DNA from 4 places in the Mixta hanseatica genome. Region 3 is predicted to be linked to each of the others. Evidence: predicted binding sites of a transcription regulator. Region 3 holds the regulator's gene; each other region holds the start of a gene.
What was found. Region 3 encodes CRP, which controls carbon source genes, mostly activating them, when cyclic AMP is high. Its sites were predicted from a motif close to ATGTGANNNNNNTCACAT; they were not measured.

Region 1: focA (formate transporter FocA) is a predicted target of CRP. The motif match lies at 2,478-2,495, and genes of this name have one in related genera.
Region 2: msrB (peptide-methionine (R)-S-oxide reductase MsrB) is a predicted target of CRP. The motif match lies at 2,004-2,021, and genes of this name have one in related genera.
Region 4: psiE (phosphate-starvation-inducible protein PsiE) is a predicted target of CRP. The motif match lies at 2,446-2,463, and genes of this name have one in related genera.

The regions. Positions count from the first base shown of each region.
Region 1 covers NZ_CP082904.1:1,609,234-1,614,018, forward strand. The annotation lists gene pflB (formate C-acetyltransferase) at 1-1,477, opposite strand, end outside; gene focA (formate transporter FocA) at 1,561-2,418, opposite strand; gene ycaO (30S ribosomal protein S12 methylthiotransferase accessory factor YcaO) at 2,763-4,520, opposite strand; gene K6958_RS07785 (hypothetical protein) at 4,533-4,751, shown strand.
Region 2 covers NZ_CP082904.1:2,375,512-2,380,296, forward strand. The annotation lists gene ansA (asparaginase) at 1-532, shown strand, start outside; gene pncA (bifunctional nicotinamidase/pyrazinamidase) at 547-1,158, shown strand; gene K6958_RS11445 (YeaC family protein) at 1,189-1,470, opposite strand; gene msrB (peptide-methionine (R)-S-oxide reductase MsrB) at 1,475-1,885, opposite strand; gene gapA (glyceraldehyde-3-phosphate dehydrogenase) at 2,228-3,226, shown strand; gene K6958_RS11460 (D-hexose-6-phosphate mutarotase) at 3,304-4,185, shown strand; gene K6958_RS11465 (aldo/keto reductase) at 4,265-4,785, opposite strand, start outside.
Region 3 covers NZ_CP082904.1:406,028-410,812, forward strand. The annotation lists gene K6958_RS01815 (YccS/YhfK family putative transporter) at 1-1,716, opposite strand, end outside; gene crp (cAMP-activated global transcriptional regulator CRP) at 1,778-2,410, opposite strand; gene K6958_RS01825 (phosphoribulokinase) at 2,715-3,584, opposite strand; gene K6958_RS01830 (YheU family protein) at 3,708-3,929, opposite strand; gene K6958_RS01835 (hydrolase) at 3,933-4,785, opposite strand, start outside.
Region 4 covers NZ_CP082904.1:3,925,520-3,930,304, reverse strand. The annotation lists gene K6958_RS18645 (capsule biosynthesis GfcC D2 domain-containing protein) at 1-282, shown strand, start outside; gene K6958_RS18640 (YjbH domain-containing protein) at 282-2,375, shown strand; gene psiE (phosphate-starvation-inducible protein PsiE) at 2,522-2,920, shown strand; gene malG (maltose ABC transporter permease MalG) at 3,011-3,901, opposite strand; gene malF (maltose ABC transporter permease MalF) at 3,912-4,785, opposite strand, start outside.

The sequences.
Region 1 (4,785 bases), 1.2 Mb from region 3:
TCACATACTGTTTCGCCAGCCAGTCCATAAAGTGGTCAAGGCGAGCCATAACGGTATCGAAATCCAGCACTTCATCCATAATCGGCGCTTCTTTCGGGCCGACCTGCATTTTCATTTTCTCATCAACGCCGCCATTGATTGCATACAGCAGCGTTTTGGCGAGGTTGGCGCGCGCACCGAAGAACTGCATCTGTTTACCGACAATCATCGGGCTGACGCAGCAGGCGATAGCGTAGTCGTCGTTGTCAAAGTCAGGACGCATCAAATCGTCGTTTTCATACTGGACGGATGATGTATCAATAGAGACTTTGGCTGCATACTTTTTAAAGTTAATCGGCAGCTGTTCTGACCACAGGATGGTCATGTTCGGCTCCGGAGACGGCCCCATGGTGTACAGGGTATTCAGGAAGCGGAAAGTGGTTTTAGTGACCAGCGTACGACCATCTACGCCCATACCGGCCAGCGATTCAGTCGCCCAAATCGGGTCACCGGAGAACAGTTCATCATATTCCGGGGTACGCAGGAAGCGAACCATACGCAGTTTCATCACCAGATGGTCAATCAGCTCTTGCGCTTCCAGCTCGCTCAGTTTACCTGCCTGCATGTCGCGTTCGATATAGACATCAAGGAAGGTAGAAACTCGGCCAAAGGACATCGCTGCGCCGTTTTGTGATTTCACTGCGGCCAGGTAGCCGAAATAGGTCCACTGTACTGCTTCACGTGCATTGGTCGCCGGACGAGAGATATCGCAACCATAAGATGCCGCCATCTCTTTCAGCTGACCCAGCGCGCGATGCTGATCGGCAATCTCTTCACGCAGGCGGATCGTTGCTTCAAGGTTAACGCCATTGATCAGATCGTCCTGCAGTGAGGTGAACTGAGCAAATTTATCCTGCATCAGATAATCGATACCGTACAGTGCGACGCGACGGTAGTCGCCGATAATACGGCCGCGACCGTAAGCATCCGGCAGCCCGGTCAGCACGCCTGATTTACGGCAGCGCAAGATTTCAGGGGTATAAACATCGAATACGCCCTGGTTATGCGTTTTACGGTATTCGGTGAAGATTTTTTTCAGCTGTGGGTCCAGCTCGCGGTTATACGCTTTGCAGGAGCCTTCCACCATTTTGATCCCGCCAAAGGGAATAATGGCGCGTTTCAGCGGCGCGTCAGTTTGCAAACCGACAATTTTTTCCAGGCCTTGATCGATATAGCCTGCACCATGTGAAGTAATGGTTGCTGCAACGCTGGTATCGAAATCAACCGGCGCATGGGTGCGGTTTTCAATTTTGATGCCTTCCAGCACTTTATTCCACAGCTGGATGGTGGCATCAGTCGCACCGGCCAGGAAGGATTCGTCTCCTTCATATGGCGTATAGTTTTTCTGAATGAAATCGCGAACGTTAACTGATTTCTGCCATTCGCCGGCGGTAAAACCTTCCCAGGCGGCAGCCAGTTTCTCATTGAGCTCGGTCATAATATACCTACCTTCTGATAAAAGTTCTTTTTTGGAGCCAACAGGAAAATATCTGTCGGCTCGAATTCGTCGTGCAGTTGCTGCTAATGTGCGGTGTTGCCGCGCAGATAAATAAACCAGTAGGTCAACCCTACCAATAGCCCGCCACCGATAATGTTGCCAATAGTGACTGGAATCAGGTTATCTATGATGAAATGGCTCAGCGTCAGGTTGGGAAACTGAGCGGCGGTTGCGCCTGTCGCCTGCCAAAATTCCGGTGAGGCGAAATCATGAATAACGATAGCCATAGGAATCATGAACATATTAGCGATGCTGTGCTCAAAGCCGCAGGCAACGAACATCGCAACCGGCAGGGCCATGGCCAGCATCTTGTCGGTCAGGCTGCGACCTGAGTAGCTCATCCAGATGGCCAGGCAAACCATTAAATTCGCCAGCGTGCCGAGGCAAACAGCCTCAATAAAGGTGTGATGCATTTTATGATCGGCGGTTTGTAAAACATTTAATCCCCACGCGCCGTTAGCCACCTGATGTTCGCCGGAAAGCCAAATAAGAGCGACAAAAAACAGCGCGCCAAACAGGTTGCCGATGTAAACGTTGATCCAATTGCGCGCCAGCTGACCCCAGCTAATACGCCCGCTGGCTTTCGCCACAACAATTAAAACGGTTGAGGTAAACAGGTCTGCGCCACATACCACGACCAGCATCAGGCCAAGGGAAAAGCAGAGACCGCCGATCAGTTTTGCCAAACCATAAGGAATATCAGCCGTTCCGGTGGTGGCGGTAATATAAAAAACGAACGCAATAGAGATAAATACGCCAGCGTTAATGGCCAGAAAAAAGGTTATTAACGGATGTTTATTTGCTTTATAAACGCCAGCTTCTTCTGCGGCTTTCGCCATTGCCTGTGGCAATAATAAATTGAAAGGGTTGTCAGCATTCACACTAACGTACTCCCATAAAAAATCGTCGTAGAGATACTAACAAAGGAGTATTTAGCGGAAATTGATATAGATCATATTTGCCTAGCGCCTGAAGAGACGAAGCGGGAATTAATAGAGGGGTATTAGGCTTAACCTTTTGATTTTAATATATAAAATTTATTTTAAATTATACATTTAAAATTGAAGAAGGCATTTAATGCACAAAAGGTTATTATTGCAAAATAAGAGAATTAGGCTTAAATGTTATTGCTGGAGAATATAGAGTAACTCGATATTAACATCGGATTAACTAAAAAAGCCAGCTGGGTTTAGCAGCTGGCCAGAATTTACAGGGATAACGTTATTTATTTCCAGTTATTCCGCTTGGCCTGTTGTAATTTCTCATAGGCAGCAAGCAGAGCCTGATGCGCAGGGAACGCCTTGAGATCCAGATCAACCGGCTGTAGGCCATAAAAAGGCGCTTCGCCATTAATCGCGGACGAGGCGGCCTCAACGGCCTCTGCGCCATACATACGAACAAACGCGTGATAATACTGGGTCGGATCGCGTTCTTCTTCCTGCGAAAGCAGCAGCAGCGTTTGCAGGCAGCGATAGTAGTTAGCGCGTTCAGCCGTAAATACCGAACCATTAAACTCCATGGTCCATTCGGTCCAGATCAGAGCCTGATCGAGATCGCCGCCAGCCAGAGCCAGCATCGCTTTCAGCTCGCCGATACGCAGGGTGTACCAGCCGTTATCTTTGCCTGTCGCCAAGCCAAGCAGCTCGCGAACGCGAGTAAAATCATCGTGGCCTTCTTCATCTAACTGCTCGATTAGCGCCAGATAATCCGCTTTATCCCATTGGCTGTCAGGCAGCGCCAGCAGGGTTTCACGCAGGCCTGCGCCCATATTATTATTCGCCAGCAGCAGATCTTCCGCCGGATAAATGTCCGACATGCCCGGAACAATAATACGGCAGGCGTAAACGTCCAGATGTTCATAATCTGCAATATAAACGTCTTTATCTTCCGCTTTGAAAATGGCCATCAGCGTGGCGAATTCTTCTTCGGTCGTGCCGTCAAAGCGCCAGTCGACAAACGGATAATCGGCTTCTTCTTTAAACAGGTCCCATGAAATCGAGCCGCTGGAATCGATGAAATGTGTTTCCAGGTTGGCATGTTCCGCGACTTCTTCATCATCAAAGGTTGGCGGCGTAAAGACATCCAGATCTTTCAGGCTGCGACCCTGCAGCAGCTCCGTTACGGTACGCTCCAGCGCCACGCCAAAATCGGGATGAGCGCCGAAAGAGGCAAAGCAGGTACCGTTAGTCGGGTTAAATAAAACCACGCAGATTACCGGATATTTGCCGCCTAACGAGGCATCATAAGCAAAAATCGGGAAGCCTTCAGCTTCAAGGCTGTTAATGGCTTCTACCACGCCCGGGTAGCGATCCAGTACCGCCTGCGGGATAGCGGGCAGACTGATCGCTTCGGCGATAATGCGGTTTTTTACATAGCGTTCAAATACTTCAGACAGGCCCTGTACGCGCGCTTCATTACGCGTGTTACCGGCAGACATGCCGTTTGAAACATACAGGTTGCCGATGATATTCATCGGGATATATACCGTCTGCTCGTCAGATTGGCGGGTGAAAGGCAGGGCGCAAATTCCGCGCTCGGCATTCCCTGACTGCAGATCGATAAGATCGCTGGCGCTCAGCTCATTTTCCGGATCGTAAAACTGGCGCAGGCGCGGATCCAGAATGCCTGCTGGCAGGCTGTCATCTTCGGGCAACGGGAACCATTTTTCATTAGGATAATGAACAAATTCGCCGTTAGCGATGGTTTCGCCTAACCAGAAGTCAGCGAAAAAATAGTTCGTTGACAGACGTTCGAAATACTCACCCAACGCGGAGGCCAGCGCGGCTTTCTTACTGGCGCCTTTACCATTCGTAAAGCAAAGCGGGCAATCGCGATCACGAATATGCACCGACCAGACGTGAGGCACGGGATTCAGCCAGGAGGCCTCTTCAATGTTGAAGCCAAAGTCCTGCAGCTTCTGTTGGAAGCGAGTAATGGAATCTTCCAGCGCGGCGTCTTTGCCTGGGATAAAGGTTTGAGTCATGTAGCCTACTATATGTTGGTTGAGCGTAAAGCGCGCAATGATACGTATTTTCTGGCGCTGACGCTATTGGCGGACGGTGATTTCATTCCCGACAGGATGGCAAAATTATTATTTTCTTTCTGGCTTTATCATTCCGTTAAGCGTGGAGCCTCACAAAATATCGTGCCGCTTTGCTTTCGCCATACAAGCTGTTGCGGCAGGGCGCGGGAAAATGGGATCGCGCCCGGATAAATGTTTGCAGCATGCCGGTGGCAGTGATAAAACC
Region 2 (4,785 bases), 2.0 Mb from region 3:
CAAAGCCCATGCCGATGGCTTTAACGCTTTTGCTTCGCCTAACCTGCCGCCGCTGCTGGAAGCGGGCATTCATATTCGTCGCCTGAATACCCCCGCCGCGCCGCAGAGCGAAGGCGAACTGATCGTTCATCCGATTACGCCTCAGCCTATCGGGGTGGTAACCATCTATCCGGGGATCTCTGCGGAGGTGGTGCGAAACTTCCTGCGCCAGCCGGTCAAGGCACTGATTTTACGCTCTTACGGCGTGGGCAATGCGCCGCAAAACGCAGAGTTCCTCGCCGAGCTGCGTGCGGCCTCCGAGCGCGGCATTGTGATAGTGAACCTGACTCAGTGCATGTCGGGCAAAGTGAATATGGGCGGCTATGCGACCGGTAATGCCCTTGCGCATGCGGGCGTGATTGGCGGCTTCGATATGACCGTTGAAGCCACTCTGACCAAGCTGCACTATTTGCTCAGTCAGCCGTTAAGCTGCGATGAAGTGCGTCAGCTGATGCAGGTAAATCTGCGTGGCGAACTGACCTCTGATAACTGATGGCGGAATCTATTATGACCCAGGCTCTGATCCTTATCGATTTGCAGAATGATTTTTGTCCGGGCGGCGCGCTGGCAGTGGCCGACGGCGATGCAACTATCGCCGTCGCCAATCGGCTGGCCGAGGCGTTTCATCGGCGTGGCGAACTCGTGGTGGCGACCCAGGACTGGCATCCGGCGAATCATGGTAGCTTTGCCTCGGTTTCCGGGGAGGCGGTAAACACTCTGGGCGAGCTTAGCGGCCTGCCGCAGATCTGGTGGCCCGATCATGCTATTCAACACAGCCAGGGCGCTGATTTTCATCCGACGCTTAACCGTTCGCTGATCGATAAGGTGTTTCATAAGGGTGAGCAGCCAGATATCGACAGCTACAGCGCCTTTTTTGATAATGGTCACCGGCGTCAAACCGGGCTGGATGCCTGGCTACGTCAGCAGGGCGTGACCCGTCTGGTGATGATGGGATTAGCTACCGACTACTGTGTGAAATTCAGCGTGCTGGACGCCCTGCATCTGGGATATGAAGTTGAAGTAGTTGCCGAAGGTTGTCGCGGCGTAAACCTGCAGCCGCAGGACAGCGCTCAGGCATTTGCGGAAATGGCAGCAAGCGGCGCGCTTATCCGCCAGTAAGCCCTTTATCCCGCCGTTCCGGCGGGAATGTTATTGCAGGGTAATCCGCGTGACGCTGTCACTGATACCGAACTCTTCCTTCAGCTCGCGCTTTGAGCGGGTGACCAGTTCCCCGCCCGCGCCGATACTCATATGCTGCGGCTGATGGTTATGGTGCGCCTGCCACAGCATAACCAGCTGCATGCAATGCTCTTTTTGCTCTTCCGTTAGCGCGACGCCGTCTGGCCATTTTCCGATTTCTACCGCTGTGACCAGTCGCTGATATATTTCAGGCGTCATGCCTTCGACTATCGCATTGAGTTCAGATTTCATTGCATCAACCTTTAATCTGATTGCCATCGTTATCGCTAAAGCTTAGCGAGGCTGAATTTACACAGTAGCGTTCGCCGCTCGGCTGAGGGCCATCGGGGAAGACATGACCAAGGTGGGAATCACAGCTGCCGCAGCGAATTTCAATCCGATGCATGCCATGTGAGTTATCTTCCAGATAGTGAATCGCATCCTCGCTGTAAGGCTGATAAAAGCTGGGCCAGCCGCAACCGGAATCATATTTTGTCTCTGATAAAAACAATGGCGCATTGCACACCAGACAGTGATAAATGCCCTCTGCTTTATTGTGTAATAGCGCACCGCTAAACGGCGGCTCGGTGCCGCGCTGCTGCGTGACATAAAGCTGCATTTCACTAAGCTGGTTATCAGGCGTACGATCGTTCAATTCTTTAGCCATTTTCATCATCTCTGGCAGTGTCATTCTGGAAAAATCGGCTAGTATTCTAACAAACAGTTAACAAGAACAGCTTAATATTTTGTGCCTGGCGAGTTTTGGCAGCAGCCTGAGTGCCAAATTGTGACGCAGATCACTTTCCAATGGAGGCAGGCCTTTATATTCGGTAATCGAGGCGTAAAACTGTTCCTGGAGAATAGTCGCGGAAGCAGATTTTTACCGGTAAATTCACTAAGACAGGTTTGATTTGTCGCAATAATTGACACGATTCCGCTTGACGCCTGGTAAGGATTTTGTAATTTTACAGGCAACCTTTTATTCACTAACAAATAGCTGGTGGAATATATGACTATCAAAGTAGGTATTAACGGTTTTGGTCGTATCGGTCGCATCGTTTTCCGTGCTGCGCAGCAACGTTCTGACGTTGAAATCGTTGCAATCAACGATCTGCTGGACGCGGAATACATGGCGTACATGCTGAAATATGACTCAACGCACGGCCGCTTCGAAGGCACCGTTGAAGTACAAGACGGCGCGCTGATCGTAAACGGCAAAAAAATCCGTGTTACCTCTGAAAAAGACCCGGCTAACCTGAAGTGGGACGAAGTCGGTGTTGACGTAGTAGCAGAAGCAACCGGTATCTTCCTGACCGACGAAACTGCGCGTAAACATATCGCTGCTGGCGCGAAAAAAGTGGTTATGACCGGTCCGTCTAAAGATGACACCCCGATGTTTGTTCGCGGCGCCAACTTTGACAAATATGCTGGCCAGGATATCGTTTCCAACGCATCCTGCACCACTAACTGCCTGGCACCGCTGGCTAAAGTTATCAACGACAAATTCGGTATCGTTGAAGGCCTGATGACCACCGTTCACGCTACCACCGCAACGCAGAAAACCGTTGATGGCCCGTCTCATAAAGACTGGCGCGGCGGCCGCGGCGCGGCGCAGAACATCATTCCTTCTTCTACCGGTGCAGCTAAAGCAGTAGGTAAAGTACTGCCGGAACTGAACGGTAAACTGACCGGTATGGCGTTCCGCGTTCCGACTCCGAACGTATCCGTGGTTGACCTGACCGTGCGTCTGTCTAAACCGGCTTCTTACAAAGAAATTTGTGAAGCGATCAAAGCCGCCTCTGAAGGCGATATGAAAGGCGTTCTGGGTTACACCGAAGATGCAGTGGTTTCTACCGATTTCAACGGCGAAACGCTGACTTCCGTGTTCGATGCCGCTGCCGGTATCGCACTGAACGACAACTTCGTGAAACTGGTTTCCTGGTACGACAACGAAACTGGCTACTCTCACAAAGTTCTGGATCTGATCGCGCTGGTTGCTTCTAAATAAGCAACGGTGACAGACTAAGCTTAGAGGGCGACTACGGTCGCCCTTTTTTATCGTCTGAATTCCAGCAAGGTAACATCATGACCGAAAAAATTTTTTCGCTTCCCGTGGTAAACCAGATCTCTCCTTATCTGAGCCAGCGACAAATTGGCGACCTGCCGGTTATTGTCGTTAATCATCCTAAAGTACGCGCAGCTCTTACTCTACAGGGCGCGCAGCTGATCGCCTGGCAGCCAAACGGTGAAAAACCGGTTATCTGGCTAAGTGAGAAAACCGCGTTTACGCCGGGTAAAGCCATTCGCGGCGGCGTACCGATCTGCTGGCCCTGGTTTGGCCCAGCGGGTCAACCGGCACACGGTTTTGCACGTAACCAGCCCTGGACGCTCTCTGCGCACGATGAAAACAACGACAATGTTATGCTGACGTTGGTATTGGAAAGCAATGAGCAGATCAAAGCGCTGTGGCCGCATGATTTCACGCTGATTGCGCGCTTCCGCCTGGGCGAACATTGCGAAATTGAACTGGAAGCGCACGGGGAATATCAGGCGACTTGCGCCCTGCACAGCTATTTTAACGTAGCGGATATCCAGGATGTGGAGGTCAGCGGTCTCGGCTCATCCTTTATCGATAAAGTGAAAGGCGGCGAACAGGGAACTTCCGCTGATGGCAAACAGCGCTATGTCGGACAGGTCGATCGTATCTATACCCAGCCGGAAGATTACAGCCTGATTCATGATAAAGCGGGACAGCGCGTGATTGAGGTTTATCACCATCATCATAGCGATGTGGTTACCTGGAATCCGGGCGTAGAGTTATCGTGCAGCATGGCCGATATGGCTAACGACGGCTTTCAGACCATGGTGTGTGTTGAAACCGCGCGTATCAATCAGCCGATGAAGAGCGCGCCAGAACAGCCGGCTCGCCTTGCCACCACCTTCCGCCTGCGTAAAAGCGTCAGATAACGTTTTATACCTCAAGAATCAATAGTATAAGGCCGGGCAGTTGCCCGGCCTTATATTGTCCTGTTAGCGGCGATGCTTGTCAGACGACATCCAGCGGCTGTTTACTTTGCGGCGGGGGAAACAGCCGATCCAGCAGTTTCAGCTGTGCCTCATCCAACGTGACCGTTAACGCGGCGGCATTCTCCCGCACGTGGCTGATGCTGCTGGCTTTAGGGATCGCCATTACGTCAGGATGACGAATCACCCATGCCAGCAGCAGCTGCGCGACGCTAATGCCAAGCTGATTGGCCATCTCGCTCAGCTCAGGACGGGTCATTAAATCATGACGTAAACGCCCCGCCTGAGCCAGCGGACAGTAAGCCATAATCGGCAGCCGACGCTGACGACAGGCAGGCAGCAGATCAAACTCAATGCCACGCGAAGCGAGATGATACAGCACCTGATTAGCGGCACAGTCTGCGCCGCCTGACGCCTGCCAAAGCTCCTGCATATCCTCGCTGTCAAAATTAGAAACGCCCCAGCGGCGAATTTTCCCCTGTTGCTGAAGCTTCTCCATGGCACGGATGGTCTCTTCAAGAGGAATATTACCGCGCCAGTGCA
Region 3 (4,785 bases):
ATATCGCGTATTAAAGGCGGGTTCCTGCATCGCCTGACTCAGGGAATTAAACAGCGCGTTGTGCGCCTGATTCACCCGTACCCGCTGCCAGGCCAGCTTCTGCGGCGACGCCTCATTTCCCAGCAGCATTTGTAACGCTTCCTGATAGGCTTCCAGTGCATCATGCGCATTCTGCCGCAATAGCCCGCTTTGCCATTGCGGCCATAGCCAGACCATGCCGCCAAAAGCGATGCAACACCCCATCAGCGTATCCATCAGGCGCGGCAGCAGAAAATGCGCGCCGTTCAGCGACAGCAGCTGCAGTGAATAGACGCCGGTAAGGGTAAAACCGATGGTCGCCCAGCCATAATATTTACGGATAAACAGATAGCTGACCAGAGTAATCGCCAACATGATCACCAGCACTAATGACTCCGGCACCGCAAAGTGCAGCGCTGCCGCGGCAATAATCAACCCGGCCAGCGTACCGAGCGCTCGGTGTTGGATACGCACGCGCGTGGCGCTGTAGCCGTTCTGGCTGACAAACATAATCGTCATTAAAATCCACCACGGCTTCGGCACGTTAAAGGTTAGCGCCAGCACGCTGCCGAACACCAGCATCACCGCAAAGCGTGCCGCGGTACGCAGGGCAGAGGATTTCAGTGACAGATAGCTGCGCAGGGCGGGAAGCAGCGGCAGCTGACGCTGGCGATCGGCCATCAGGTCGCGTCGATAGAGCGGACGTTGAGTACGCAGCACACGGGCGATGCGGCTGAAATGGTAATAACAGAAGTGGCCGACCGGATTTTCCGGATGCTGACGCGCAATTTTTTCCAGACCCAGCAGCGGCTTTTCCATTGTGAAACGTGACGGCAGCCGATGATAAAGCAGGTCGTCCGCCAGTTCGCGCAGCCGTGCGGCAATAGTTTGTGCATTCCAGCGGATCACCGCTTCCGCATGGCTTTGCTCTACCAGCTTTTGTACTTCCTGCGGCTGATGCAGGCTGACAGCGATATGCTCCTGCAGATCGAGCGCGACCTGAAACGCACGCATCAGATGGCGATGGCTGTGATCGCGGTTGGCGGCCAGCATATGCATTTGCTGATAACAGGTATTAATCAGATCGACGGCTTTTTGCTGACGCGCCAGCAGCGGCGGCAGCGCTTTTTCCGGATCGGTAAGCTGCGTTAGCAGGGTATATTTCGCTTCGCAGTAATCCGCCAGTTCGTGGTACAGCAGGCTGAGCGTTTCGCGCATAGGCTGCTCTTTCCACAGCCGGAACCAGAACCAGTTAAACAGCCCATACCAGAAGGTGCCGCCGATATAGAGCAGCGGCGGTCCCCAGATGGGCATATTGCCCACCAGACCGAGGGTAAAAATGGCGGCAATCAATGAAGCGGGCAGCAGGCGGGCATGAAGCGGACCGATTTCCCCGGTCACGCCCAGTACTAACGCCATGGCGAACAGCGTAACGGGTAGCGGCACCTGCTGTAACGATAGCCATTGAAGCAGGAAACTGCTAAAAGCAAACAGCGCACCGCCAACGATAAGGCGCTTAAAGAAACGCCGATGCGGCGTATCCAGACCGGCAATATTGCAGCAGGCGGGAACCAGCGAGAAGAGTAGCCCTTTTTGTAAATCGCCCAGCAACCAGCCAAAGGCTACCGGTAAACAGAGCACCAGCGTTTGACGCAGCGCGTAGTTCACTTCGGGATGGTAAATAATTCTCCGCCACATACTACATCACCAAAATAGACACGGCGTGATGCCAGGCATCACGCCGTGTCTTCAGCGTAGCTTAACGGGTGCCGTAAACGACAATCGTTTTACCGTGCGCGGAGATCAGATTTTGATCTTCCAGCATTTTCAGAATACGACCTACCGTCTCGCGTGAGCAGCCAACGATCTGGCCGATCTCCTGACGGGTAATCTTGATTTGCATCCCGTCCGGGTGCGTCATCGCATCCGGCTGTTTGGCAAGGTTAAGCAGCGTTTGGGCAATGCGGCCGGTAACGTCAAGGAAAGCTAAATTGCCTACTTTCTCTGAAGTTACCTGTAGGCGACGCGCCATCTGTGAAGAGAGACGCATCAAAATGTCAGGATTCACCTGAATCAGCTGACGGAATTTTTTGTACGAAATTTCGGCTACTTCACAGGCGGTTTTCGCTCGTACCCATGCACTACGTTCCTGGCCTTCTTCAAACAGGCCAAGCTCGCCAATGAAATCACCCTGGTTAAGATAGGAAAGGATCATCTCTTTGCCTTCTTCATCCTTGATCAGTACCGCAACCGCACCTTTTACGATGTAATAGAGCGTCTCGGCCTTTTCACCCTGATGAATCAACGTGCTTTTTGATGGATATTTGTGAATATGGCAATGTGACAGGAACCATTCGAGTGTAGGGTCTGTTTGCGGTTTGCCGAGAACCATTCGCTATTATCCTCTGTTGTAATCGTGCCCTAAATACAGGGGGCAGTTTTCCCTGTCAGGCGTTGAAATCTTCAAGCGTTTCCTGCTGGAAATTATGCAGGCAACTGCGAGGCTTAAGGGCGTGCAGTCGTCCCGTTCTCGTTTCATCGAACGAAAATATTACAGCTTTGTTTGTAGCACAGCTTTATCTTACTGTCTCCTGTTGTCTCGCTTCAGCTTGTGCTGAATCGGACAATTGCCGTTTAGCTGTTGAAAGCCCAGGCAGGCAATTCGCTTACTTATCTGAAGACAGAGAATAGGCAGATTATTCGATTTTTTTGCCTTCAATCAGGCGTTTCACTAACGGCAGCATAATCAATTCCATTGCCAGCCCCATTTTCCCGCCGGGCACCACCAACGTATTGATATGTGAAATAAACGAACCCTGCAGCATCGCCAGAAGATAGGGGAAATCAATATCTTCCAGGCCGCGGAAATGGATTACTACAAAGCTTTCATCCAGCGAGGGGATCGCGCGCGCGGCAAAGGGATTCGACGTGTCCACGGTGGGCACGCGCTGAAAGTTGAGATGGGTGCGGGAAAATTGCGGCGTGATGTAGTTAATATAATCTTCCATTGAGCGCACCACCGAATCCATTACCGCTTCGCGTGAGTGGCCGCGTTCGCTGGTATCGCGTACCAGTTTTTGAATCCACTCCAGATTGACGATAGGCACCACGCCAACCAGCAAATCCACCTTTTCCGCCACGTTATGCTGTGGCGTGACGACGCCGCCGTGCAACCCTTCATAAAACAGGATATCCGTGGGTTCCGGCAGCGGCTGCCACGGCGTAAAGGTGCCGGGCACCTGATTCCACGGCACCGCTTCGTCATAGGTATGCAGATATTTACGCGACTGGCCGCGGCCGCTTTCGCCATATTCAACAAAGGTCTGTTCCAGCAGGCCGAAGTCGTTGGCCTCCGGTCCGAAGTAGCTGATGTGCCGGCCCAGATCGCGCGCCTTGCGGATCGCCATATCCATTTCCGGGCGCGTATAGCGATGGAAACTGTCACCTTCCAGCTCGGCAGCGTGCAGGTTAAGCTGCTGAAAAATTTTACGAAAGGCAAGACTGGTGGTGGTGGTTCCCGCTCCGCTGGAGCCGGTCACCGCGATAATCGGATGTCTGGCTGACATAAATACTCTCTGGGTAAAATCGGGCGATGAGCATTGTTAACACGTTTCGGCCTGCAGTGTCATTACCGTGCGCGCCCGTCACCACCTGTTAATGTGACAGGCCGCACAGAGCGAGCCGCAGCGCTATTCGCCGCGAAACTGCCCGCGCGGCATAATGTTTACCGTTTCATGCAGCTCCGACCAGACCAGCACGGCTTCGCCGCTTTTCAGCTGGCGACGGACATCTTCCACCTTTTCCGCCAGCGAACGTTCCTGCTCGCCATAGTCGGTGCCCTCGCGCAGCACGAAAGCTTCAATCAGGTTATCCAGGGTTTCCGGAGAGAGATCTTGCCAGGGAATAATCACAGCTTAGTTATCCAGATAAGGTGATAGCCATTGCGGAATACGCTGCTCCAGCCACATTTGCGGACGGCGCAACGTCCCGCCGACAAAACCGACATGGCCGCCATATTCCGTCAGTTGATATTCAATGTTAGCAGGTAACCGCGTTAGATCGGGAATCACCTCATCGGTCATAAATGGATCGTCCTTAGCGTGAATAATTAACAGCGGTTTACGTACGTCGGGCAGCAGCGGCATGGCGCTGGCGCGCCGATAATAATCACCGGCATCGGCGAAACCGTGAGCGCGCGCGGTGATCGCATCATCGAAATCACGCAGGCGCTTTAGCGCCTCCAGCTGCGGCAGGTCAATCGGCAGCGTGCCGGGCCAGGCCTGTAGCTTGCGCCGGGCATTAAGCTTGAGCTGGCCTAACAAATAGCGCTGATAGACGCGGGAGAATCCCTGTTCAAGCTTAGCGCTACAGGGTTCCAGCATCAGCGGCGCAGAGACGGCAACGGCGGCATCCAGCGGACAGTCATCGCCCTGCTGACCCAGCAAGCAGGCCAGCATATTGCCGCCCAGCGAGACGCCGACCGCGGCCGTCGGCGCATGGCCCAGCGTGGTTTGCAGCCAGCGTAAAAAATAGCTGGCATCTTCGGTTTCTCCTGAATGATAGATGCGGCCCATGCGGTTGGGGACGCCGCTACAGCCGCGAAAGTGCATCACCACCCCCAGCCAGCCGCGGCGTTGCCAGGCCTGCAGCAGACCGTGCGCATAGGGGCTATGGAAGCTTCCCTCCAGCCCATGAAACAACACCGCGCGCGGCTTGTGGCGCGCCTGCATCGGATCTTCGCTCCAGGCCAGATCGATAAAATCCCCG
Region 4 (4,785 bases), 780 kb from region 3:
ATCGCCGGCAGCGGCAAAGTGGTATGGCAGCCGGGCCGCGATACGCGGGACTATCTCGCCGGACATGCGCGCCTGAGCGGCGCGGAACGCAATGTGGTAACGGTGATCGCGCCAGACGGCTCCACGCAAGAAGCGCCGGTGGCTTACTGGAATCATCGCCATGTTGAAGTGGCGCCGGGCAGCATCATCTATCTCGGTTTCTCCTCCTGGGCGCTGCCGGCCGAATATCGCGACCTTAACCAGCACATTATTTCTGTTTTGACGCACCGGATCCCTGACTGATGAAAACAAACATGCTTCTCAGCCTGCTCGCTGTTTGCGTAGCGTCTGCCTGCCAGGCGCAGGCGGCGACGTGGGGCGAACCCATTGGCCCCTCACAGTCAGATTTCGGCGGCGTGGGACTGATGCAGGTGCCCACGGCGCGAATGGCGAAAGAGGGCGAATTCAGCCTTAACTATCGCAATAACGATCAGTACCGTTTTTACTCCGCGTCGCTGATGCTGTTTCCCTGGCTGGAAACCACCGTACGCTATACCGATGTTCGTACGCGGCTTTACAGTCGGGTAGAGGGCTTTAGCGGCGACCAGAGTTATAAAGATAAAGCTTTCGATCTTAAACTGCGGCTATGGCAGGAAGGCTACTGGCTGCCGGAAGTAGCGGTGGGCACGCGCGATTTGGGTGGCACCGGGCTATTTGACAGTGAATATCTGGTAGCGACCAAGGCCTGGGGACCGCTCGACTTTACGCTGGGCATCGGCTGGGGCTATCTCGGCAACAGCGGCAACATCAACAACCCTTTCTGCAGCTATGACGATAAATTCTGTCACCGTCGTAGCGGCTTTGGCTCAGCCGGATCGGTAAACGGCGACGAGCTGTTTAAAGGACCGGCCTCGATCTTCGGCGGTATTGAATATCAGACGCCGTGGCAGCCGCTGCGCCTGAAGCTGGAGTATGAGGGCAATGACTATCAGGGCGATTACGCCGGTAAGCTGGAGCAGCGCAGCAAGGTCAACGTCGGCGCCATCTATCGTCTGACCGACTGGGCCGATATTAACGCCAGCTACGAGCGTGGCAACACCTTTACCTTCGGCTTTACCCTGCGCAGCAACTTCAACGCGTTAAGCACGCATCATCTCGACAGCAGCAGGCCGGGCTATCACCCGCAGCCGCAGCCGGAAACGTTGCAGCATACGGCGGTAGCCAATCAGCTAACGCAGCTGAAATATAACGCCGGGCTGGATGCGCCGAATCTGCAGGTGAAAGGGCGTACTCTCTATGTGACGGGCGAGCAGGTGAAATATCGCGATACGCAGGAAGGCGTCGATCGCGCCAACGTTATTCTGATGAATGACCTGCCGGAAAATATCGATACGCTGCGTGTGACGCAAACGCGTTATAACCTGCCGCAGGTGACCACTGAAACCAAAGTCAGCAGCCTGCGTCAGCAGCTGGAAGGTTATCCGCTCGGGCATGAGCAGCCGCTGGCGCAGCGCCGCATAAATCCTGTCGATCCGGGTAAAACCGAGCAGGGGTACTATATTGAGAAAGGGCGCTTTAGTTACGGCATCTCGCCGGTACTGAATCAGTCGGTTGGCGGACCGGAAAGCTTTTATATGTACCAGGCGGGCATCAACGCCAACGCCGATTACTGGCTGACTCAGCATCTGCTGGTGGGCGGCGGCGTCTTTGCCAACCTGGCCAATAACTACGACAAATTCAACTATGATGGACGGCCGATCGATTCCTCGCTGCCGCGTGTGCGTACCCATATTCGCGACTATGTAGAAAATAACGTTTACGTTAATAACCTGCAGGCGAACTGGTTCCATTATCTGGGCAACGGTTTTTATGGCCAGATGTACGGCGGCTATCTGGAAACCATGTATGGCGGCGTCGGCGCCGAGGTGCTTTATCGTCCGCTGGATTCCAGCTGGGCCGTTGGCGTAGACGCGAACTATGTTAAACAGCGCGACTGGGACAACATGATGAAATTCACCAACTACAAAGCGCCGACCGGTCATCTGACCGCCTACTGGCAGCCGTGGTTTATGAATAATGTGCTGGTGAAAATGAGCGTGGGCGAATACCTGGCGAAGGATAAAGGCGGCACGATTGACGTCTCAAAACGCTTCGACAGCGGCGTGACAGTGGGCGCATACGCCACCTTAACCAATGTCTCCGGCGATGAATATGGCGAGGGCGACTTCACTAAAGGATTCTATATCTCCGTGCCGATGGATCTGTTTACCGTTACCCATAACCGCGGCCGCGCTCAGGTTAACTGGACGCCGCTGACGCGTGATGGCGGGCAGATGCTTGGCCGTAAATATCAGCTGTATGACATGACCAGCGACCGGGATATTCACTTCCGCTAATTGGCTCAGCGGTTCCGCTTGCGCAAAAACGCCCCGGCTCTGGTCAGGGCGTTTTTTTATGCGCGCTATAATGTGATGTTTGTCACATTCTGTCATGATGTCAGTTCGGCAGATGCCGGTTACCTCGCACGCAACAAGGACAAACAATGAGTAGTGAGAAAATGATAGCCACTATCCTGCAATGGATATTAAACGTGGGCCTGCTGTTTTTAGGCATAATTTTGATCGTCTTTTTGGGCAAAGAGACTATCCACCTCGCCAATGTATTACTGAATACCGGCGAAGCCGCCTCGGCTTATTTGCTGGTGGAAGGCATTGTCATCTGGTTTCTCTATTTCGAGTTTATTGCCCTAATCGTGAAATATTTCCAGTCGGGCTACCACTTCCCGCTGCGCTATTTTATCTATATCGGCATTACGGCCATTATCCGGCTGATTGTGGTCGACCATAAAAATCCGTTCGACACGCTCTGTTATTCCGCCGCTATTTTGATCCTGGTCATTACGCTGTGGCTGGCCAACAGCAACCGCCTAAAGCGCGAATAAAAAAAGGCGGCCAATCGGCCGCCTGAATATACACAGGACACAACTTAGCAGTGGCAATAACAACAAAGGCAACAACGGCAATAAAAAACCTTAACCCTTCACGCCGCCAGCGGTCAGGCCGCTAACCAGCCAGCGCTGCGCCAGCAGGAACACCAGCGTAATCGGCAGCGCAGAGAGCACCGCAGCCGCGGCGAAATCTCCCCACAGATAGTTCTGCGGATTCAGGTACTGCTGCATTCCCACCGCCAGCGTATAGCTGTTCACGTCACGCAACAGCAGCGAGGCGACGGGCACTTCCGTCACGGCAGCGATAAAAGACAGAATAAAAACCACGGCGAGAATGGGCACGGAAAGCGGCAGTAAAATCAAGCGGAAAGCCTGCCATGGCGTCGCGCCGTCCAGCGCCGCTGCTTCTTCCAGTGAACCGTCAATGGTTTCAAAATAGCCTTTAATCGTCCAGACGTGTAATGCGATACCGCCGAGGTAGGCAAAGATCAGCCCGGCATGAGTATTCAGGCCGATAAAGGGAATGTACTGCCCTAAACGGTCGAACAGAGCATAAAGCGCTACCAGCGAAAGTACAGCGGGAAACATCTGAAATATAAGCATTCCTTTCAGCAATGTCGCCTTGCCGCGAAATCGCATACGAGCAAAAGCATAGGCACAGGTTGTGGAAAGCGCAACAATCCCAACGGCAGTGATGGCGGCGACTTTTACCGAGTTCCACAGCCAAAGCAGCACCGGAAACGGCGGCGGCGTAACGCTGCCGTTTTCGTGGGTTACCGTGAATCCCAGCGCCAGCTTCCAGTGATCCCAGGAAATATGCTCTGGCAGTAGGTTGCCAATGGCATAGTTGCCGGGGCGTAGCGAAATCGCCAGTACCATCAGCAACGGATACATAATCAGCACAATAAAGCCGAGCAGCAGCAAGTGCGTCAGCGCCAGCCGCAGCTTCTGTGATTTGGGTTGAACCATCGCCATGTTTCGCTCCTTAATCCGTTTTAATGCGCGTGAATCGCAGGTTAAACAGCGCCAGCGCGCCGACCAGCAGGAAAATCAGCGTGGCGATGGCCGCCGCCAGGCCAAAGTTCTGGCCGCCGCCGCCCTCGAAGGCGATGCGCCAGGTGTAACTCACCAGCAGGTCGGTATAGCCTGCCGGCGTGGTGGTGCCCAGCCGGTCCGGGCCGCCATCGGTAAGCAGCAAGATCAGTACAAAGTTATTAAAGTTAAAGGCAAAGCTGGCGATCATCAGCGGCGTTAACGGCTTAATCAGCAGCGGCAGCGTAATGCGGAAGAAGTTTTGCAGCGGCGTCGCGCCGTCCAGCGCCGAGGCTTCATACAGGTCGTCGGGAATCGCTTTCAGCAGGCCCATGCAGAGAATCATCATGTAGGGATAGCCAAGCCAGGTATTTACGATAACCAGCATGGTGCGCGCCATCGCTGGATCGCTGAACCAGGCGGGTTTGATGCCGAACAGGCCATCAAGCATCATATTGATCTCGCCAAAGCTCTGGTTAAACAGCCCTTTGAAAATCAGGATGGAAATAAAGGCCGGAACCGCATAGGGCAGAATCAGCAGCAGGCGATAGACCGCGCGCCCTTTTAACGCTTCCCACTGCATCAGACAGGCCAGCACCATACCTACCGCCACGGTCAGCAATACCGTGAGCGCGGCGAAAATTACCGTCCAGATAAAAATGGCGATAAAAGGCTGCTGAATGCCCTTATCGGTTAATACGCGCAGGAAGTTATCCCAGCCGACGGCCACCGTATAGCCGGGGCTGAGCTTTTCACTGGTCCATTGCTGGTTGGCATCTTTGGTTTGCCAGAAACCGGTATCGTCATTGGCATACCAGACTTTACCG